DNA from 2 places in the Geodermatophilus sp. SYSU D00965 genome. Region 2 is predicted to be linked to the other one. Evidence: riboswitches for the same ligand, from Rfam matches in the RefSeq annotation. Region 2 holds a riboswitch; the other holds the start of a gene.
What was found. Region 2 has a riboswitch for cobalamin ahead of ACI789_RS12720 (CbtB domain-containing protein). Riboswitches for the same ligand answer to the same signal wherever they lie in the genome.
Positions count from the first base shown of each region.

Region 1: it holds a riboswitch for cobalamin, as region 2 does, so the genes downstream of both, ACI789_RS03890 (putative cobaltochelatase) here and ACI789_RS12720 (CbtB domain-containing protein) in region 2, are expected to answer to the same signal.

Region 1 covers NZ_JBJGYQ010000003.1:168,984-179,538, reverse strand. Annotated here, with positions in the region: gene cobT (nicotinate-nucleotide--dimethylbenzimidazole phosphoribosyltransferase) at 1-695, opposite strand, end outside; gene cobC (Rv2231c family pyridoxal phosphate-dependent protein CobC) at 740-1,819, opposite strand; gene ACI789_RS03905 (cobalamin biosynthesis protein) at 1,812-2,159, opposite strand; gene ACI789_RS03900 (cobyrinate a,c-diamide synthase) at 2,156-3,529, opposite strand; gene cobO (cob(I)yrinic acid a,c-diamide adenosyltransferase) at 3,526-4,140, opposite strand; gene ACI789_RS03890 (putative cobaltochelatase) at 4,142-6,163, opposite strand; cobalamin riboswitch at 6,221-6,347, opposite strand; gene ACI789_RS03885 (hypothetical protein) at 6,451-6,900, shown strand; gene ACI789_RS03880 (transcriptional regulator) at 6,897-7,190, shown strand; gene ACI789_RS03875 (AbrB family transcriptional regulator) at 7,334-8,425, shown strand; gene ACI789_RS03870 (LLM class flavin-dependent oxidoreductase) at 8,457-9,503, shown strand; gene ACI789_RS03865 (hypothetical protein) at 9,568-9,834, shown strand; gene ACI789_RS03860 (class I SAM-dependent methyltransferase) at 9,839-10,555, opposite strand, start outside.
Region 2 covers NZ_JBJGYQ010000011.1:162,202-172,756, forward strand. Annotated here, with positions in the region: gene metH (methionine synthase) at 1-1,208, opposite strand, end outside; gene ACI789_RS12710 (PAC2 family protein) at 1,324-2,184, shown strand; gene ACI789_RS12715 ((2Fe-2S)-binding protein) at 2,331-3,065, shown strand; cobalamin riboswitch at 3,063-3,245, shown strand; gene ACI789_RS12720 (CbtB domain-containing protein) at 3,281-3,481, shown strand; gene ACI789_RS12725 (CbtA family protein) at 3,493-4,266, shown strand; gene ACI789_RS12730 (HD domain-containing protein) at 4,327-5,370, opposite strand; gene mshC (cysteine--1-D-myo-inosityl 2-amino-2-deoxy-alpha-D-glucopyranoside ligase) at 5,370-6,653, opposite strand; gene ACI789_RS12740 (maleylpyruvate isomerase family mycothiol-dependent enzyme) at 6,737-7,453, shown strand; gene ACI789_RS12745 (VOC family protein) at 7,468-7,854, opposite strand; gene ACI789_RS12750 (SCO1664 family protein) at 8,104-8,853, opposite strand; gene ACI789_RS12755 (DUF3090 family protein) at 8,873-9,424, opposite strand; gene ACI789_RS12760 (histidine phosphatase family protein) at 9,472-10,173, opposite strand; gene ACI789_RS12765 (undecaprenyl-diphosphate phosphatase) at 10,205-10,555, opposite strand, start outside.

The sequences.
Region 1 (10,555 bases), on a different contig from region 2:
GCCAGCGCCGCCTCCGGGGTCGCCGGCCGGGTCGGCACGCGGGCCGCGGCGCGACCGACGACCTCGACCTTGCGGGCCAGCGTCGGGTCGTCGACGCCGGTGCCCCGGCCGGTGGCCTCGGCCGGGGTCGCGCCGGTGAACGCGCAGACCAGCGCCGCCGACGCGGTGGTGTTGGTGATCCCCATGTCGCCGGTGACCAGGCAGCCGTGGTCGGCGGCGAGGGCCGTCGCCACCTCGATGCCCACCTCGACCGCCCGCCGGGCCTCCTGTCCGGTCATGGCCGGGCCGACGGCGAGGTCGGCGGTGCCGGAACGCACCTTGCGGGCCAGCAGCGCCGCGCTCGGCTCGACCGCGTACGGGGTCGCCACCCCGACGTCCACGACGACGACGTCGGCGCCGAGCTGCGCGGCGAACGCGTTGACCACCGCGCCGCCGCGGACGAGGTTGGCCACCATCTGCGCGGTGACCTCCTGCGGCCACGGGGTCACGCGCTGGGCGTGCACCCCGTGGTCGCCGGCGAAGACCGCGACCGCGGCCGGTGCGGGCAGCGGCGGCGGGCACTGGCCGGCGGTGCCGGCGAGCTGCGCGGCGACGTCCTCCAGGACGCCGAGGGAGCCCGGCGGCTTGGTCATCCGGTCCAGCCGGTCGCGGGCGGCGCGCTCGGCCGCGCCGTCCCGCGGCGCGACCGCGGCGATCGTCTCGCCCAGCAGGGTGCCCGCGAACGGGGCCGGGTCGGTGCTCAGCGGATCTCCTCGGGCAGGCGGGGCGCGGCCCGCGGCGTCGGTGGCGCGGGAGGGATCCCCTCCAGGATCGCAGCCAGGGCCGCGGCGAACGCACGCGAGGTCGCCGGAGCGCGGACGGCGACCCGCAGGTGGTCGCCGTCCAGACCGGGGAAGGTGTCGCCGCGGCGCACCGCCCAGCCCCGCGCGCGCAGCTCCGCGCGGACCCGCTCGCCGCCGGGCACCCGCAGCAGCACGAAGGACGACCGCGGCTCGGCGAGGACCTCGACCTGCGGCGGCAGGGCCTGCACCAGCACCTCCCGGTGGTCGATGAGGTGGTGGGCCGCCGCGGTGGCCTCGGCGCGGGCCTCCGGCCGGGTGCACGCGACGAGCGCGGCCAGGGCCGGGGTGGCCAGCGGCCAGTGCGGCTGGGCGGCGCCGAGGGCGGCGACCAGGTCGGCCGGGCCCAGGCAGTAGCCCACCCGCAACCCCGCCAGGCCCCAGGTTTTGGTCAGGCTGCGCACCACGAGCAGCCCCGGAAGGTCGGAGCGGCCGGCGAGGGACTCCGGCTCGCCGGGCACCGTGTCGGCGAACGCCTCGTCGACGACGAGCACCCGGCCGGGCCGGGCCAGCGCGGCGACGTCCCGCTGCGGGTGCAGCACCGAGGTCGGGTTGGTCGGGTTGCCGAGCACCACCAGGTCGGCGTCGTCCGGGACGGCGGCCGGGTCCAGCCGGAACCGCGGAGCCGCCAGCAGCAGCCGCTCGACCGGGTGCCCGGCGGCGCGCAGCGCGGCCTCCGGCTCGGTGAACGACGGGTGGACGACGACCGCCCGGCGCGGCTGCAGGGCCCGCGCGACGAGGGTGAACGCCTCGGCCGCGCCCGCGGTGAGCAGCACCTCCTGCGGCGGGCGGCCGTGTGCGGCGGCGACCGCGGCACGGGCCGGCCCGGCGTCGGGGTAGCCGGCGCAGTCGTCGAGCGCGTCGTGCAGCACCGCCCGGAGCCACGGCGGCGGCGTGCCCGGGCGCACGTTGACGGCGAGGTCGACCAGGCCCGGGGCCAGCTCGGCGTCCCCGTGGTGGCCCAGGTCGGGCTCACTCACCGGCCACCGCCACCGTGACCCGGCCGACCACCGTCCGGCCGACGAGCAGCGTGCCCCCGCCGAGCAGCGCGGCGGCCTCGGCGACCGAGGGCGTCCCGACCGCGGCGGCCACCCGGGCCGACGGCGCCGGCACCGGGACGGCGGCCAGTGCTGCCGCCGGGTGTCCCGCGAGCGACCACCCGCGGGCCGCCGCGGCCGCCCGCAGGCCCGGTTCCGCGGCGCGGGCGTCGAGCGTGGCCAGCCGGACGCCGTCGGCCCCGGCGGGCAGGACGGCGTCCACCGCGGCCAGGACCTCCGCGGCCTCGACCCCCGGGCGCGCACCCACGCCGACGACGATCACCGCGCCATCCCCGCCGGGACCGCGCAGGCGGCCACGAACCGCTCGGCGAGGACCGGGGAGCCGGCCCAGTTCAGGTGCAGGTAGCTCGCGTGGACGCCGCCCTCGACGAACCCCTCCGGCGCGGCGCCGGCCCAGCGCCAGGCCGGGCGCGCCCCGGCGGCCGGCGTGACGACGGTGCGGTGGAACTCGTGCCCCCGCACCCGGGTGCCCGCCGGGGCGAGCGCCGAGTCGGTGAGGGCGACGGCCTCCCGGTACCCGAGCGTGAGGCCGGGCGACATGGCCGCGTCGGCGGCCAGGACCCCGCACATCGGGACGCCGTCCAGGCTGCGGGCCAGGTACAGCAGCCCTGCGCACTCGGCGGCGACCGGGGCGCCCCGCTCCGCGAGCGCGGCGACGTCCGCCCGCAGCGTGGCGTTGGCCGACAGCTGCGCGGCGTGGACCTCGGGGAACCCGCCGCCGACCACCAGCCCGGAGGTCTCCTCGGGGAGGTGCTCGTCGCGCAGCGGGTCGACGGTCACCACCTCGGCGCCCGCGGCCTCGAGCAGCTCGGTGTTCTCCGCGTAGCCGAAGGTGAACGCCGCACCCCCGGCGACGGCGATCCGCGGCCGCCCCTCGGCCCGGCGCACCTCGGCGGCGGGGTCCCACGGGACGGCGTCCAGGCCGGGAGCGGAGCGGGCCAGCCGCAGGACGGCGTCCAGGTCGAGGGCCCCCGCGACCACCTCGCCGAGCCGCCGCACCGTGGCCAGCGCCTCGGCCGATCGCTCGGCGGCGGGCACCAGACCCAGGTGCCGGGAGGGGGTGACCAGCTCGTCCAGCCGCCGGACCGCCCCGAGGACCGGCACCCCTGACGCGCCGAGGGCCTCCCGCAGGATCTCCTCGTGGCGGTCGCTGCCGACCCGGTTGAGGACGACGCCGCCCATCCGCACCGTCGGGTCGAACGTGGCGAAGCCGTGCACCAGCGCCGCGACGCTCTGCGCCTGCGCGGAGGCGTCCACGACCAGCACCACCGGGGCGCGCAGCAGCCGGGCCACGTGCGCGGTGGAGGCGAACCCGGGCTCGACGGCGGGGGAGGTGGCGCCGTCGAACAGACCCATGACCCCCTCGACGACCGCGACGTCGGCGCCCCGGGCCCCGTGCAGGAACAGCGGGACCACCCGCTCCTCGCCGACCAGGACCGGGTCGAGGTTGCGCCCCGGCCGCCCGGCGGCCAGGCCCGCGTAGCCGGGGTCGATGTAGTCGGGACCGACCTTGTGCGGGGAGACGGCCAGCCCGCGGGCGGTGAGGGCGGCGACCAGCCCGGTGGTGACCGACGTCTTGCCCGCGTTGCTCGCCGGGGCGGCGATCACGACCCGGGGGACGACCGCGGTCACCACTCGATCCCCCGCTGGCCCTTCTGGCCGGCGTCCATGGGGTGCTTGACCTTGGTCATCTCCACGACCAGGTCGGCGGCCTCGACCAGCGCCGGCGGCGCGTTGCGGCCGGTGACCACCACGTGCTGCGTGCCGGGGCGGTTGGTCAGGGTCCCCACGACGTCGTCGACGTCCACCCAGCCCCACGTCAGCGGGTAGGTGAACTCGTCGAGCACGTAGAAGCGGTGGGCCTCGGCGGCGAGGTCGCGCTTGATCTGCGCCCAGCCCTCGGCGGCATCGGCGGCGTGGTCGACCTCGGTGCCCTGCCGGCGCGACCAGCTCCACCCCGGGCCCATCTTGTGCCAGACGACGGGGCCGCCCTCGCCGGTCTGCTCGTGCAGCCGGCCCAGCGCGGTCAGGGCGGTCTCCTCGCCGACCTTCCACTTCGCGCTCTTGACGAACTGGTAGACCGCGATCGACCAGCCCTGGTTCCACGCCCGCATCGCCATGCCGAACGCGGCGGTCGACTTGCCCTTCATCTCCCCGGTGTGGACGGCCAGGATCGGCCGGTTGCGCCGCGCCCGCGTGGTCAGCCCGTCGTCGGGGACCGAGGAAACCTGCCCCTTCGGCACGTCAGGCCGCCTCGCGCGCGCTGCGGACGGTCGCCGCGAGCGACTCGGCGGCCAGCTCCTCCAGCCGCAGCGTCGGCCCGCCGAGGACGGCACCGAGAGCGCCGGCCAACCCGAGCCGCACCGGCCCGGACTCGCAGTCGACGACGACGCTCGCGACCCCGGTGGCAGCGAGCAGGCCGGCCGCGGCGTGCGCGTCCGCGACCGCGGTGGCGCCGCGGACCCCCGTCGCCCGGCCGTCGGTGACGACGACCAGCAGCGGGCGGCGCTGCGGGTCGCGGACCCGCTCCACCCGGAGCGTCTCGTGCGCGCGCAGCAGGCCCGCCGCCAGCGGGGTGCGCCCGCCGGTCGGCAGCTCACGCAGCCGGGCCGCGGCCGCCTCGACCGACCAGGTGGGCGGCAGCGCCAGCTCGGCGCCGGTGCCGCGGAAGGTGACCAGGCCGACCTTGTCCCGCCGCTGGTAGGCGTCGAGCAGCAGCGACAGGACGGCGCCCTTCACCGCGCCCATCCGCGACCGCGACCCCATGGAGCCACTGGCGTCGACGACGAAGAGCACGAGGTTGCCCTCGCGGCCCTCCAGCGTGGCCTGCCGCAGGTCGCCGCGCGCGAGGCGCAGCCCCGGGCCGGTGCGGCCGCGGGCCCGCTGGTGCGGCGCGGCGGCGAGCACCGTGTCGGTCAGGTGCAGCCGGCTCACCGTGCCGCGCGGGCGGGTCGAGCCGACCACGCGGCCCCGGTCGGAGCGGGCCCGGGAGCGCCGTCCGGCCACGCCCGTGCCGATTCCGGGCACCTCCAGCCGGCGGGTGCGGAACGGGTCGCCCGGCGCCGCGGCGGCCCGCTCCGGCGCCGGCCCGGCGCCCTCCTCGCGCGCGGAACCGCTGTCGAGATCACGGGATGTCGGCGGCTCCCCCGCGGCGCCGGTGTCGAGATCACGGGATCTCGGCGCGTCGTCGGGTCCGGAGCCGCCGCCGTCGTCCGGGCCGCCGGGGCCGTCGTCGTCGGGGCCGTCGTCGGGCTCCTCGGGGCGGGCGTCGGCGAGGGCCTGGTCGAGGGTCTGCTGCTCCAGGCCCGGCGCGTCGAACGGGTTGCGCCGGCGGCGGTGGGGCAGGGCCAGCCGGGCGGCCACCCGCACGTCGTCCTCGGTGACCTCCTCGCCCCCGCACCAGGCGGCGTGCGCGATCGCGGCCCGGGCGGTGACCAGGTCCGCGCGCAGCCCGTCGACGTCGAAGGCGGCGCAGACCGCGGTCACCTGGCGCAGCGCGTCGTCGGAGAGGACGACGTGCGGCAGCCGGGCGCGGGCGTCGGCGATGCGGGCGGCCAGCGCCGTCTCCTCGGCGGCCCACGCCGCGGCGAACCCGGCCGGGTCGGCGTCGTGGGCGAACCGGCGGCGCACCACCTCGGCCCGCTCGGCCGGGTCGCGGGGCGCGGCGACCTCCACGGTCAGGCCGAACCGGTCCAGCAGCTGCGGGCGCAGCTCGCCCTCCTCGGGGTTCATCGTCCCGACCAGCAGGAACCGGGCCGCGTGCCGCACCGAGACGCCCTCGCGCTCGACGTAGGCGGTGCCCAGTGCCGCGGCGTCCAGCAGCAGGTCGACCAGGTGGTCGTGCAGCAGGTTGACCTCGTCGACGTAGAGCACGCCGCGGTGCGCGGCGGCCAGCAGCCCCGGCTCGAACGCCTTGACGCCCTCGGTGAGCGCCCGCTCGAGGTCCAGCGAGCCGACGACGCGGTCCTCCGAGGCGCCGACCGGCAGCTCGACCAGCCGGGCCGCCCGCGTCTGGCCGGGGGTGTCCGCGTCGTGCGGGCCGTCCGGGCAGGCCGGGTCCGGGGCGGCGGGGTCGCAGGCGAACCGGCAGCCGGTGACGACGTCCACCGGCGGCAGGACGGCGGCCAGCGCGCGCACCGTCGTCGACTTCGCCGTCCCCTTCTCGCCGCGGACGAGCACGCCGCCGACCGCGGGGGAGACGGCGTTGAGCAGCAGGGCCAGGCGCATGTCGTCCATGCCGACGACGGCGCCGAAGGGATAGGTCACCCGGGCGTCCTTCCTCCCCGGGTGTCCACGCCCGGAGGGAGCAGGGACGACGGCGGGAGTCTCCTGGCTGCCGGATCGCCGTCCGCCCCCGACCTTCCCGTCCCCGCGGGGACAGTGGCCGAGCGTGGGGGCCGACTCCCCGGTCACAGTGGCGGGACCGCGCCGGAATCTCACCGGGCTTCCTCCACTGCCGTCGCTGTGGCCCGGTCATGCAACCACGCCGCCGCGGCGCGCGGACAGTCACCCGTCTCTTGACGGAGTGGAAAGTGACCGCCACACTTTCCGACATGGAAAGCAACGGGGTCTCCGACCGCACCACCGCCGCCGCGCAGCTCGCCGCCCTGCAGGCGGACCGGGAGGCACTGGCCGACCGGGTCCTGCAGCCCTGGTGGTACGACGTCGCGCTGGGACTGCTGCTCTTCGGCTTCCTGTCCTCCTACGCCTTCGACTCGCTGTGGGTGACCTTCCCGGCCGTGATCGTGTTCATGGGCGGCCTGGGCGCCCTGGTGTCGGCCTACAAGCACATGACCGGGATCTGGGTGACCGTCAGCCCCGGCGCCATGGCGGTCTGGACGGCGATCGTGCTGCCCGTCCTGATCGCCGCGTTCGTCCTCGCCGAGGGCTTCGACCAGCACTGGGTGATGGTCGTGGCCGGGGCGGTGCTCGGCCTGGCGGCGGCGCTGCTCAGCCGCCGCTGGGGCCGTGCCCTCGCCGCGGAGATGCGGAGCTCCCTGTGACCGCGACGGCCCCGCGGTTCGACACGGTGATCCACCCGCCGCCGCGGCTGCAGATCTGCGGCCTGCTGGCCGCGGTCGACACCATGGAGTTCGCGGCCGTCCGGGACCGGGTCGGGGTGAGCGACTCCGTCCTCTCCAAGCACGTCCGGCAGTTGGAGGAGGCCGGGTACGTGAAGGCGCACAAGGCCACCATCGCCTCGCGCCAGCGCACCAGTCTGGCGCTCACCAAGGACGGTCGGCGCGCCTTCGACGCCCACGTGGCCGAACTGCGGCGGATCGCCGGCGTCTGAGGGAGGACCCCTCGCCCACGACGGAAGGACCCCGTCCTCCCCACCCGTCGCAGGCTCGGGGCGGTGCCCTGGACGGGGCCACGGCGCGTGCCTGCCGAGGGGCCGCCCCGGGCTCACGGCGGTCGGCGGGCAGAGTGGGCACCGTGGGGGGCCCGGGGCGCATCGCGCGGCTGGTGGACGCGGCGCTGGTCCTCGCCGCCGCGGTCGTGGCCACCGTCCTCTTCGACGCCCTCGACCTGCCCTCGCCCTCGCTGTTCGGCGGCCTGGTGGTCGGCCTGGTCCGCGGCCTGGCCGGACGGCGGCGGCTCGTGGTCCCGCGCCCCGGGATGATCGCCGCGCAGGGCCTGATCGGGGTCTCCATCGGCGCGCTGGTCGACCTGGAGACCCTCGCCGCGATCGGCCGGGACTGGCTGCCGGTCCTCTCGGTCACGATCGGCACCCTGGTGCTGACCCTGCTGGCCGGGCTGCTGATGCGGCTGCAGCCGGGGATCAGCCCGGTGACCGGCGCGTTCTCGGTGATCGCCGGCGGCGCGTCGGGGATCACCGTGATGGCCCGGGAGCTCGGCGCCGACGACCGGATGGTCGCCGTCCTCCAGTACCTGCGGGTGCTGATCATCGTCGTGCTGATGCCGGTGACGGCGACGGCCGTGTTCGGCGCCGCGCCCGGGGCCGGCGGCGCGGTGGTGGACGGCGCCGGCCCCGGCTGGCCGGTCGACCTGCTGTTCTGCGCGGTCTGCCTGCTGGCCGGCGTCCCGCTGGCGCGGCTGCTGCACATCCCGGTGCCGGCGTTGCTCGGGCCGATGCTCGTGGCGACCGGCCTGGACCTGAGCGGCCTGTCGCGGGGCGCCGAGGTCCCCACGGCGCTCGGCCTGGCCGCGTTCCTGCTGATCGGCCTGACGGTGGGGCTGAACTTCACCCGGGACAGCCTGCGCACCGTCGGGCGGGCGCTGCCGCTGGCGCTGGCGATCATCCTGGGCCTGATCGCGGCGTGCGCCGGCCTCGGCGCGGTCCTCACCGTGACGACCGACGCCAGCGCCCTCGACGCCTACCTCGCCACGACGCCCGGCGGGCTGTACGCGGTCCTGGCCACCGCACAGGACGGCGGCGCCGACGCCACCTTCGTGCTCGCCGTCCAGGTGCTCCGGCTGTTCGTGATGCTGCTGTCCGCGCCGTTGCTCGCCCGCTGGCTGCGCCGCGCCGGCCCGGGGGAATCCGAGCCGACGACAGGTGGTTGACCGTTCAACCGACGATGCACAGGGAGTGACAGTGGAGCTCGGGGTCTACACGTTCGGCGACGTCCTGCGGGACCCGCGCACCGGGACGACGATCAGCCCCGAGCAGCGGCTGGCGAACCTGCTCGAGGAGATCGAGCTCGCCGACCAGGTGGGGCTCGACGTCTTCGGCGTGGGGGAGCACCACCGGCTCGACTACGCGGTCAGCTCGCCGTCCACCGTGCTCGCCGCGGCCGCCGTCCGGACGACGCGGATCCGGCTGACCAGCGCGGTCACCGTGCTGTCCTCCGAGGACCCCGTGCGGGTGTTCCAGCAGTTCGCCACCGTCGACCTGCTCTCCCACGGCCGGGCGGAGGTCATGGCCGGGCGCGGGTCGTTCATCGAGTCCTTCCCGCTGTTCGGGTACGACCTCGACGACTACGACGAGCTGTTCGCCGAGAAGCTGGACCTGCTGCTCGCGCTGCGCGACTCCGAGCGGGTCACCTGGAAGGGCCGGCACCGCGCCGCGCTGGTCGACCAGCCGGTCTTCCCCCGCCCGGTGCAGGACCCGCTGCCGGTGTGGGTGGCGGTGGGCGGTAACCCGCAGTCCGTCGTCCGGGCCGGTGCGCTGGGTCTGCCGCTGGCGCTGGCGATCATCGGCGGCGAGCCGGCCCGCTTCGCCCCGCTGGCCCAGCTGCACCGCCGGGCCGCTGCCCAGTACGGGCACGGGCCGCTGCCGGTCTCGATCAACTCCCACGGCTTCGTCGCCGACACCTCGCAGGCCGCCGCCGACAGCTTCTACGACACCTACGCCGAGGTGATGACCCAGCTGGGCCGCGAGCGCGGGTGGGGCCCGATGACCCGCCCGGACTTCGACGCCCTGGCCGGGCTGCACGGCGCGGTCGTCGTCGGCAGCCCCCAGCAGGTCGCCGAGAAGATCCTCTTCCAGCACGAGTTGTTCGGGCACGACCGGTTCCTGGTGCAGTCCTCGCTGGGCGCCGCCCCGCACCGCGAGGTCCTGCGCTCGATCGAGCTGCTCGGCACCGAGGTCGCCCCGATCGTCCGCGCGGAGCTCGCCTCGCGCGCCGGGACGTCGGACTGATCACCTCATCGGGGAGCCCCCGCGGCCGCCTGACTCGCCTACCCTCGACCGGGGCGCGAGGGAGGTGAGCACGCTGGCCGAGGACACGGAGGGCGCCGAGACGAGGGGCGCCGAGGACGCCGTGCTGCTGTTCGTCGGTGGCCCGCTCGACGGGCGGGTGGAGATCCGGGAGGCGAGGCACGGGCAGCCGCTGCCGACGATCACCCACGTCCACCTCCACGGCGGCCCGAAGGTCGTGCACCGCTACGACCTGACCACGCTCACCGGGACGGCCGGCGTCTACACCGTGCGGCCCCGCCAGACCGTGCGCGACGAGTCGGTCGCGGACTGACCGCTCACCGGCGCCGCAGCACGAACCCCGCGTAGCCGTACTCGCCGGCCCGGGTGCGCCGCAGGTCCACCTCGGTCCGGGCCTGGGCCAGCACCGCCGCCGTCGCCTCGTCGGGGTCCGGCCACGCGTCGATCGCCGCCGCCAGCGGGACGTAGTACTCGTCCTCCCAGTCCGAGTCGGGCAGCAGCCGGCTGGCGACGACCTCCCAGCCCGCGGCGCGCGCCGCCGCCTCGGTCGCCGCGACGTCGCGCATCGCCGGGTACGCGGCCCAGAACGCGCGGGTGTCGGCCGAGGGGTGCGCGGTCGTCCACACGGCCTCGGTGAACACCAGCACGCCGCCGGAGGGGAGCAGCCGGCGCCAGTCCTGCAGTGCGGCGTCGACGCCCATCAGGTAGGCCGCGCCCTCGCACCACAGCAGGTCGAAGGCCCGGTCGGGGAACGGCAGGGCGGTCATCGACGCGCGGACGACGGCGACCCGGCCGGCCTGCCCGGCGTCGACGGCGGCCTGCCGCGCCCGGCGGAGGAACGGCTCGTGCAGGTCGACGGCGACGACGCGGGCGCCGGCCGCGGCGAGCACCAGCGACGCCCGGCCCGGTCCGCACCCGATGTCGAGGGCGCGCGGCTCGGCCGGCAGGTCCCCCGCGAGGTCGAGCAGCGCGCGGGTCGTCGCGTCGGAGCCGACGCCCTCGCGCGGCAGGTCCCGGTGCAGGGCCCAGAAGAC
Region 2 (10,555 bases):
CGGGCGACGGCCAGCGCGGTGGTGTAGTCGCCGGCCTTGATCAGGTTCCGGAAGCGCGCCGAGCCGGTGATGTTGGTCCGCTCGCCGACGTTCACGAACAGGCTCTCGTCGGTGACGGTGAGCGGTTCCAGCCCGGACAGGCGCAGCGCCGGCGGCACCTGCGGCGGGGTGCGGGGCGCGGTCCCCTCGACCGCCGCGGCGAGGGCGGCGACGTGCTCGGGCGTCGTGCCGCAGCAGCCGCCGACGAGGTTGACCAGGCCGCTGGCCGCGAACTCCCCGACGAGCGCGGCGGTCTCCTCCGGCGACTCGTCGTACTCGCCGAAGGCGTTGGGCAGGCCCGCGTTCGGGTAGCAGGAGACGAACGTGTCGGCGACCCGCGCCATCTCGGCGAGGTAGGGCCGCATCTCCTTGGCGCCCAGGGCGCAGTTGAGGCCGACCAGCAGCGGACGGACGTGCCGCACCGAGTGCCAGAACGCCTCGGTCACCTGCCCGGACAGCGTCCGCCCGGAGGCGTCGGTGATGGTGCCGGAGATCATCACCGGCCAGCGGCGGCCGCGCTGCTCGAACAGCGTCTCCAGCGCGAAGACCGCCGCCTTGGCGTTGAGGGTGTCGAAGATCGTCTCGACGAGCAGGACGTCGCAGCCGCCGTCCACCAGCCCGGAGGCCTGCTCCAGGTAGGCCTCGACCAGTTCGTCGTACGTGACGTTGCGGGCGCCGGGGTCGTTGACGTCGGGCGAGATGGACGCCGTCTTGCTGGTCGGGCCGAGCGCGCCGACGACGAACCGCGGCCGGCCCGGGGTGCGTGCGGTCATCGCGTCGCACTCGCGGCGGGCCAGCCGGGCCGCCGCGACGTTGATCTCGTGCGCGAGGTCGGCCATGCCGTAGTCGGCCAGCGAGATGCGGTTGGCGTTGAACGTGTTGGTCTCGACCAGGTCCGCGCCGGCCTCGAGGTACTCGCGGTGGATGCCCGCGACGAGCTCGGGCCGGGTCAGGCACAGCAGGTCGTTGTTGCCCTGCACGTCGGTGGGCCAGTCGGCGAACCGCTCGCCGCGGTAGCCGGCCTCGTCGGGCCGGTCGCGCTGGATCGCCGTCCCCATGGCGCCGTCGAGCACCAGGATGCGCTGCTGCAGCAGGGCGGTGAGCTCCGCGGTCGCATCGGGGCGGAGGGACGACGTCCCGGTGGCGGAAGACGTGTTGCGGGGCGACACCGAGTCAGGGTATCGGTCCCCCGGGGCGGCGAGTCGCTCCTGCGGGGGACGTGGGCCACACGCACGGGTCGGCGAACACGCGGCGTGTCCTCCCCCGCGACGTAGGCTTCGAGGGGTGATCGACCCGAAGTCCACCCCTGAGGACCTGCCCCGGCTGAACGACCCCGTCGTGGTCGTCGCCTTCGAGGGCTGGAACGACGCCGGGGACGCCGCCACCGGGGCGCTGGAGCACCTCGAGCTCATCTGGGACGCCACCCCGCTCGCCGCGCTGGACCCCGAGGACTACTACGACTTCCAGGTCAACCGGCCCACCGTCTCGCTCATCGGCGGGGTCAGCCGCCGGATCGAGTGGCCCACCACCCGCATCTCCGTCGCCCGCCCGCCGGGTTCCGACCGCGACGTCGTCCTGATCCGGGGCATCGAGCCCAACATGCGCTGGCGGGGCTTCTGCGAGGAGCTCATCGACCTGTGCCAGGAGCTCGACGCCCGCACCGTCGTGGGGCTCGGCGCGCTGCTGGCCGACACCCCGCACACCCGCCCGACCCCGGTGACGGGGTCGGCCTACGACACCGAGTCCGCCGAGCGGTGGGGTCTGGAGACGTCCCGGTACGAGGGCCCGACCGGCATCCTCGGCGTCTTCCAGGACGCCTGCGTGCAGGCCGGCCTGCCGGCGATCAGCTTCTGGGCCGCGGTGCCGCACTACGTCTCTCAGCCGCCGTCGCCGCGGGCCACCGTCGCGCTGCTGCAGCGGGTCGAGGAGGTCCTCGAGCTCGCCGTGCCGCTCGGCGCGCTGCCGCAGCAGGCCGAGGACTGGGTGAAGACCGTCGACGAGATGGCCAACGAGGACGCCGAGGTCGTGGAGTACGTGCGCTCCCTCGAGGAGCGGGCCACCGAGGTCGACCTCTCCAACGCCAGCGGCGACGCCATCGCCCGCGAGTTCGAGAGATACCTGCGCCGCCGGGGCGGCACGAACTGACGACGCGGCCCTCCGGCTCGCCCGACTGAGCCGCCCCGCTCACGCGGGGGTCCGCCGCGCCTTCGTCGCGGTGGTCGGCCGCCGTTGCATGGCTCGACGGTGTTGGGGATAACGGTCGAGGTCGGGTGGTGCGGGACGATGGCCCGGTGACCGGATCCGCCGCGGTGGAGGCGCTGGCGGCGGCCGGGGCGCTCGGCCCGTTCTTCGCCGTCGCGCCCGAGGCCGGACCGGGCTGGGTCTCCTGGACCGCCCTGGTCGACGGCGGCCCGCTGGAACAGCGGATCGCCGACGTGCGCGCCGCCCTGGCCGCGGCACCCGGCGCCCCCGACGTGGACCGGCGGGTGGCCGCGTCCCTCGCGCACCTGGGGCTGGTGGCCCGCCTCCTCTCCCCCGTGCTCGGCGCCGCCCTGGTGCGCGGCGTCCTGCCGGTGGCCGCGCCGGAGGAGGTGCACCTGCACCTCGCCGGGGCCAACCCGCTGCCGTTGGCCCTGCCCGCCGCCGGGACCGTCCCCGCGGCCGGCCCGGACGCGCTCGCCGGCGCGCTGGACCGGTGCTGGCTCGTGCCGGCCGTGCAGCCCCTGTCGGCGGCGGTGGCCGCCTGCACCGGCTTGTCCACCCAGGTGCTCGACGGCAACACGATCTCCGCGGTCGCCGGTGCGCTGCGGATGGCGAACACCGCCGTCCCGGAGCTCGCGCCCCTCACCGCGGCGACGCTCGACGCCGTGCTCGCCGAGGGCACGCTGGCCGGCACCGGTGCCCGCCGCGGCGACGGCAGCTTCGTCCGCCGCTCCTGCTGCCTGTTCTACCGGCTGCCCGGCGCCGGCACCTGCGGCGACTGCGTCCTCACCCGACCCGGGCCCGGCGCGAGTCGCGGGGTGTAGCGTTCGCGCCGCCGCAGTGTCAGGGAAGCCGGTTCAAGTCCGGCACGGTCCTCGCCACTGTGACCGGGGAGCGGACCCCCACGGCACCACTGGTGCCCCTCGCCGAGGCGGGGGACGCCGGGAAGGTCGGGGCGAGCGTCGATCCGGGAGTCAGGAGACCGGCTGCGGCGCGCACCACGTCATTCCACGAGGCATGGAAGAAAGGGTTCCTCCGCATGACCTCTCCGCACGCCCAGTCCGCCCCGTCGCGCGCCCGCATCGCCGTCCCCGCCTGGGCCTGGGCACTGGCCCTGCTCGCGCTGTTCGGCCTGTACCTGATCGCCCAGGACAGCGGCGCCGTGCTCGCCTCCCTCGGCGACACCGCGCACGAGTTGTTCCACGACGCCCGGCACTCGCTGGGCATGCCGTGCCACTGAGCGGCGCCCCCGTGACCGGGACCCTCGACCGTCCCGCCGTCGGCCAGCCGCTCCGCTTCGGGCAGCTGTTCGGCCGGATCGTGCTCGCCGGCCTGGTCGCCGGCGTGCTGGCCGGCCTGTACTCGCTGCTGGTGACCGAGCGGGCCATCGCGCCCGCCCTCGCCGTCGAGGAGGCCCGCGCGGCCACCGGGGGCGGCCACGAGCACGGCGCGGAGCTGTTCAGCCGCCCCGAGCAGCTGTTCGGCGGGTTCCTGGGCACCGTGCTGGCGGGCGTGGTCCTGGCGGTGGTGTTCGCGGCCGTCTACGGCCTCGTGCGGCACCGGCTGCCCGGCCGGACCGACGTCGCCCGGACCGCGCTGCTGGCCGCCGTCGGCTTCGCCGTGCTCGCGCTGCTGCCGGCGCTGAAGATCCCCGCCAACCCGCCGGCCGTCGGCGACCCGGCCACCGTCGGCACCCGCACCGCGATCTACGGCGGCGTGCTGCTGTGCGGTGTCGTCGGCGCGATGCTGGTGGCCGCGCTGGTCAGCTGGCTGCGCAGCCGCGGCACCGGTGACGCGGTCACGGCGATCGCCGCGACCGTGGCCGGTGCGGTCCTGCTGGCGCTGGTGCTGGTGCTCGTGCCGGACGACCCCGACACCATCGCCGCCGACGTGCCGGCCGCGGTGGTGTGGGACTTCCGGCTCGCCTCGCTCGGCCAGCTGGCCGTGCTGTGGGCCGGGCTCGGCCTGACCAGCGGCTGGCTGCTGGACAGGCTCCCCCGCCGCCGGGCCGTTCCCGCCGGCTGACCGGCCGGCGCCGTCGACCGCCGCGTGCCGGCGGCCGACGGTGCGGTCCGGGCCGGACGGCTAGGGCAGGCGGAGCAGCGGGCGCATCGCCGACGCCGCGTCGGCGTCGAAGAGCCGGTCGTGCATCGTCAGGGCGAACCTGTCGGTCATCCCCGACACGTAGTCCACGACCTGGGTCACCGGGTCGGCCTCGGTGTCCCGGTAGGACGCCGGGATCAGCTCGGGGTGGGCCAGGTGGTGGTCGACCAGCCGGCGGGTCACGTCGATGGCCAGCTGCTTCTGCCCGGCCGCCGTCTCCGACGCGTAGACCCGCTCGAACATGAACGTCCGCAGCTCGTGCATGGCCGCCAGCTGCTCGGGCGCCATCACCACGGCGCCGGCGGTGTTCCCGGGTGACAGCGACCCCTCGACGACCGCGTCGATCATCGCGCCGACCATCTGGCTGCCCGGGTCCCCGAACGCGGCGCGGGCGCGGGCCGGCAGGTCGCCCACCCGCAGCACCCCGGCCCGGACGGCGTCCAGCGCGTCGTGGGACAGGTAGCCGATCCGGTCGGCGTAGCGGACGCACTCGGCCTCGCGGGTGTCCGGCGGCGGGTCGATCTTCCAGCTGTGCGCCCGGATGCCGTCGCGGACCTCCCAGGTGAGGTTGAGCCGCTCGAGCACCTCGACGATGCGCACCCCCTGCGCGGCGTGGTGCCACCCGCCGGGCACGTAGGGCTCGAGGGCGTCCTCGCCGATGTGCCCGAACGGCGAGTGGCCCAGGTCGTGGCCCAGCGCGATCGCCTCGGCCAGGGTCTCGTTGAGGCCCAGCGCGCAGGCCAGGGAGCGGGCGACCTGGGTGACCTGGAGGGTGTGGGTCAGCCGGGTGACGAAGTGGTCGCCGTCGGGGTTGAGGAACACCTGCGTCTTGTGCTTGAGCCGGCGGAAGGCCTTCGCGTGCAGGATGCGGTCGCGGTCGCGCTCGAACGCCGTCCGCAGGGGGTCCTCGGGCTCGGCGACCGCCCGGCCGCGCGTGGCCGCCGACCGGGTGGCCGACGGCGCGAGGTCCTCCTCGGCCGCCTCGCGCGCCGCCCGGTCGACCAGCCGGAAGGGCTCCGACGCCATCAGCCGTCCTGCAGCGCGCTACCCATGGCGCACGTGTCCAGCGCGATCCCCAGCAGCGCGTCGACCGCGTCGCACACGACCGTGGGGGCGCCGTCCTCCAGGTCGTCGCCGTCCCCGGCCGCCAGCGTCCGGGCCGCCCACCGGTCGACCACGGCGATCGCGCCGGGGGTGTCGAGGTCCTCGGACAGCCGCTCCCGCAGGCCGTGCAGCACCGGTGCGGCCGGCGCGCCGGCCGCGCGGGCCACGGCGCGGCGCCAGGTGACCAGCCGCTGCTCGGCCTCCCGCAGCAGGTCCGGCGTCCAGGCCCGGTCGGTGCGGTAGTGGCCGGACAGCAGCGCCAGGCGGATCGCCATCGGGTCCACGCCCTCGCCGCGGAGCTTGGACACGAACACGAGGTTGCCGCGGCTCTTGCTCATCTTCTCGCCGTCCAGGCCGATCATCGCCGCGTGCACGTATGCCCGGGCGAAGGGCTTGGTGGCGGTGAGCGCCTCGGCGTGGACGGCGGAGTACTCGTGGTGCGGGAAGACCAGGTCGCTGCCGCCGCCCTGGACGTCGAAGGCCATGCCGATGGTCTCCAGCGCGATCGTGGCGCACTCGATGTGCCAGCCGGGCCGGCCGGCCGTGCCGCGGGGGCCGGGCCAGGAGGGCTCCCCCGGGCGCTCGCCGCGCCACAGCAGGGGGTCGAGCCGGTTCCGCTTGCCGGCGCGGTCGGGGTCGCCGCCGCGCTCGGCGAAGAAGCGCAGCATGGTCGGCTCGTCGTAGCGGGACTCCGCGCCGAAGCCCGGCGCCTGGGCGACGTCGTGGTAGACGTCGCCGGTGCCGTCGTCGAGGACGTAGGCCAGGCCGTCGTCGAGCAGGTCCTCGATGTGCGCCACGATCCGCGGGATCGACTCGACCGCGCCCACGTAGTCCTCGGGCGGGAGCACCCGCAGGGCGGTCATGTCCTCCCGGAACAGCGCGGTCTCGCGCATGCCCAGGACGATCCAGTCCTCCCCGTCGCGCTCGGCGCGCTCGAGCAGCGGGTCGTCGATGTCCGTGACGTTCTGGACGTAGTGGACCGCGTGCCCGGCGTCCCGCCACACGCGGTTGACCAGGTCGAACGCCAGGTAGGTCGCGGCGTGGCCCAGGTGCGTGGCGTCGTACGGGGTGATCCCGCAGACGTACATGCGAGCGGTGTCCTCGGGCGAGGTGGCGACGACCTCCCCCCGGGAGGTGTCGTACAGCTTGAGCGCGGGACCGGTGCCCGGGAGGGTCGGCAGGAGCGGAGCAGGCCAGGCGAGCACGCCCCGAGCCTAGAGGCGGCTTCCGACGACGCCCGGCGGCCCTCATCCTGAGGGAGCGACAGCAGCCCCGTCGGAGGTGGATCGTGGAGCTCGACCAGTACCTGCCGGTCCTGCAGAAGGCGGACGCGCGCTTCGCCGAGGCCGCCGCCGAGGCGGTGCTCGCCCGCGGCTGGTCCGCGCCGGTGACCGGCTGCCCCGGCTGGACGCTGGCCGACCTGGTCTGGCACCTGGCCGAGGTGCAGCACTTCTGGGCCTGGGTGGTGCGCACCCGCGCCGTCGACCCCGGCGGCTACGTCGAGCCGGTGCGGCACCCCGACGACGAGCTGCTGGGCTACGGCCTGGCGCAGTCCGCCGAGCTGGAGACCGTCCTGGCCGGCGCCGACCCGGCCGAGCGGGTGTGGACGTGGGCGGCGCGGCAGGACGTCGCGTTCGTGCTGCGCCGCCAGGCCATGGAGGCGGTGGTGCACACCTACGACGTCGAGGAGGTGCTCGGCGACGTCCGCCCGATCCCGGCCGACGTCGGCCTCGACGGGCTCGACGAGTGGCTGGAGGTCATGGTCCCCGCCGTCCTCCCCTCCGGGCCGCCGGACACGGCCCACCCGGTGGTCTTCCACGCGGTCGACGCCGACGCCGAGCGCACCCTCTTCCCCGGGTCGCGCCCCTTCCCCATCGCCGCGCTCACCGGGACCGCCGGCGACCTGCTGCTGGCGGTGTGGCGCCGGCTGCCGCTGGAGGTGCTGACGGTGGACGGCGACGGGCTGCAGGCCGCCGCGATGATCGACCTGGTCAAGCTGGAGTAGCCGCCGCGATCCGCTCAGGGCCAGGTGGTCGCGTACCGGTCGAACTCCTCGCCGGTCTGGACGTCGACCACGCAGAACACCAGCCCCGCCGGGTCCTTCATCTGCCAGAAGCCGCCCATGTCCGCGGACCGGGTGGCGCCCAGCGCCTCCAGCCGGGCCACCTCGGCGGGGACGTCGTCGGTCTCGACGTCGACGTGCCAGCGCGGTGGCGTCCCGGTGCCGGTGCGCTGCACCTCCAGGTGGAAGCCGTCCGCGAACGAGCCGAGCGAGGTCCAGTCGGGGTCGGTGGGGTCGGGCTCGGCGGGCCGGCCGGTGGCGGCGGACCAGAAGTCCCGCCCGGCGTCGTGGGTGTCCGGCGGGAGGTCCAGCAGCAGGATCGCCAGGCGGGAACGATGCGGCATGGCAGGAACCTAGAGCCCAGCCGCAGGGTGTCCGCCCGAGCGGGGGCCCGGAGGGTGTCCGGCCGAGCGGGGGCCCGGAGGGTCCCCCGAGGCCGGACGGGACGGAAGCCGAGGACGCTGGGACGCGAGCCGCCCCGCGAGGGTGGTCCGAGCGAGCGGGGGCCGGAGGCCTCCCGAGGGAGGACCAGGCAGGGCTCCACGCACCAGGGGCACGGCACCTGGCCGCGGTCGGAGCCCGGAGGGCGACAGTTAGAACGGCGGCCAGGGCAGGGCGGGCCAGTCGCCGCTGGGCTGCGGGTGGCAGCCGGTGCGCAGCAGGTCGGCGACCCGCTGCTGGGTGCGGCGCACCTCGCGGCGGGTGAGGTGCTCGTGCAGCCGCTCCCCGAGGTCGCCGAGCAGGTCGTCGCGGAGCCGCTCCAGCACCTCCAGCGCCTCGGCCGGCAGCGGCTTGCCGGCCCAGCGCCACAGCAGGGTCCGCAGCTTCGGGTCGACGGAGAAGCAGATGCCGTGGTCGACGCCGTACACGTGCCCCTCGGGCGTGGGGATGATGTGCCCGCCCTTGCGGTCGGCGTTGTTGACGACCGCGTCGAACACCGCCATCCGGCGCAGGCCAGGGTGGTCGGAGCGGACGAAGGCGGCCAGGTCGACGGTGGGGTCGCCGTCCACCCACAGCTGCACCATGCCGGGGCCGAACGGGCCGTCGCGCAGCACGGTGGGCGGCACGACGCGCCAGCCGGTGGCCTCCGACACCAGCGCCGCGGCCACCTCCCGGCCGGCGAGGGTGCCGTCGGGGAAGTCCCACAGCGGCCGCTCCCCCGCGACCGGCTTGTAGACGCACTCGCCCTCGAGCTCGTCGGTGCGGATGGTCCCGACGAGGGTGACGTTGCTGGCGTCGAGCATCCGGCCCTCGAGGTCGATCTCGCCGTCGAGCAGCAGGGTCCGCGCCTCGGCGTCGTCCACCGGCGAGCGCAGGTCGGGGGCGGCTGGCTGCTCGGTCATCGGCGCAGCGGGGCCGGGCTCAGCGGCGGTAGCCGTTCTGCCGCGGGCAGACGTGCCCGCTGGGGTCCAACGGCAGGGAGCACAGCGGGCACGCCGGCCGGCCCGCGGCCACCACGCGGCGGGCGCGGACGACGAAGGCGCGGGCGGCGGCCGGGGTGATCGTCACCCGGAGCGCGTCGGGGCCCTCCTCGCTGTCGGAGAGGATCGCGTCCTCGTCCACCGGCTCCTCGCCGGCGGCCACCGCCTCCACGACGACGGCCTGCGTCTCGCCGTCCCAGGCCAGGCCCATGGCGGCGACCCGGAACTCCTCGTCGACCGGCGCGGCCAGCGGCTCGAGGTCGTCGACCTCGGCGTCGGGCGGGACGACGACGCCGGGGCGGGTGGCGATCTCGTCGAGCAGCTCGTTCATCCGGTCGGCGAGCACCTGCACCTGCGTCTTCTCCAGCGCCACGCTGACCACCCGGCCCGATGCGTCGGAGGCCTGCAGGTAGAAGGTGCGCTCGCCGGGCTGGCCGACCGTGCCGGCGACGAACCGGGACGGGCGTTCGAAGAGGTGGACCTGGCGGGGCACGGCCCCAGGTTACGCGGACGGCCGTCCGGGGCGAGCCGAGACGCAGGTCACACGGTCGCGCCCGCGCCGCCGCCGACGACGGCGTCGGAGTCGGCCTTCCGCCGGCGCCGGCCCTTCTTCGTCGGGGGGACCAGCGCGGCGACGTCCCCACCGGTGTCGTTGACGCGGACGACGAACGGGCGGGTCTCGGTGTAGGTGACCACCGAGATCGACGCGGGGTCGACGACGATCCGCTGGAACTGGTCCAGGTGCAGGCCGAGGGCGTCGGCGAGCACGGCCTTGATCACGTCACCGTGGCTGCAGGCCAGCCACACCGCGTCCGGCCCGAGGGCGGCGTTCCAGGCCCGGACGGCGGCGACCGCCCGGGCCTGGGTCTGGGCCAGCCCCTCGCCCTCGTCGCCGGGGAAGACCGCCGCCGAGGGGTGGGCCTGGACCACCTTCCACAGCGGTTCCTTGGCCAGCTCCTTGAGCGGCCGGCCGGTCCAGTCGCCGTACCGGGCCTCGCCGAGCCGGTCGTCGGTCTGCAGCTCCAGCGAGCGCCCGTCGAGCACGGCCGCGGCGGTCTGGCGGCAGCGCTCCAGCGGGCTGCTCACCACCGCGGCCAGCGGCACCGGCGCCAGCCGCTGCCCCACCGCCGCCGCCTGCGCCTGGCCGGTCTCGTCGAGCTGCACGCCCGGGGTCCAGCCGGCGAGGACGCCGCCGGCGTTGGCCGTCGTCCGGCCGTGTCGCAGGAGGATGACGGTGGTCACGACCTGCGAGTTTACGGCCGCCGGTCAGCGATCACGTGGCGGCGATGACGCCGGTGCCCAGCAGGACGAGGATCAGCGCGCCGACCAGCACCCGGTAGACGACGAACGGGGTGAAGCTGCCGCGGTCGAGGTAGCGCAGCAGCCAGGCGATGACCGTCCAGCCCACGAAGAAGGCCAGCACGGTGGCGAGGATCGTGGGGCCCCACGCGACCGGCTCGCCCTCGGTGCCGCCGGTGAGCGCCTCGTAGGCCTGGAAGACGCCGGACCCGAGCACCGCCGGGACGGCCAGCAGGAACGAGTAGCGGGCCGCCGCCGCCCGCGAGTAGCCCAGGAACAGCCCCATCGTGATCGTGCCGCCGGACCGGGAGACGCCGGGCACCAG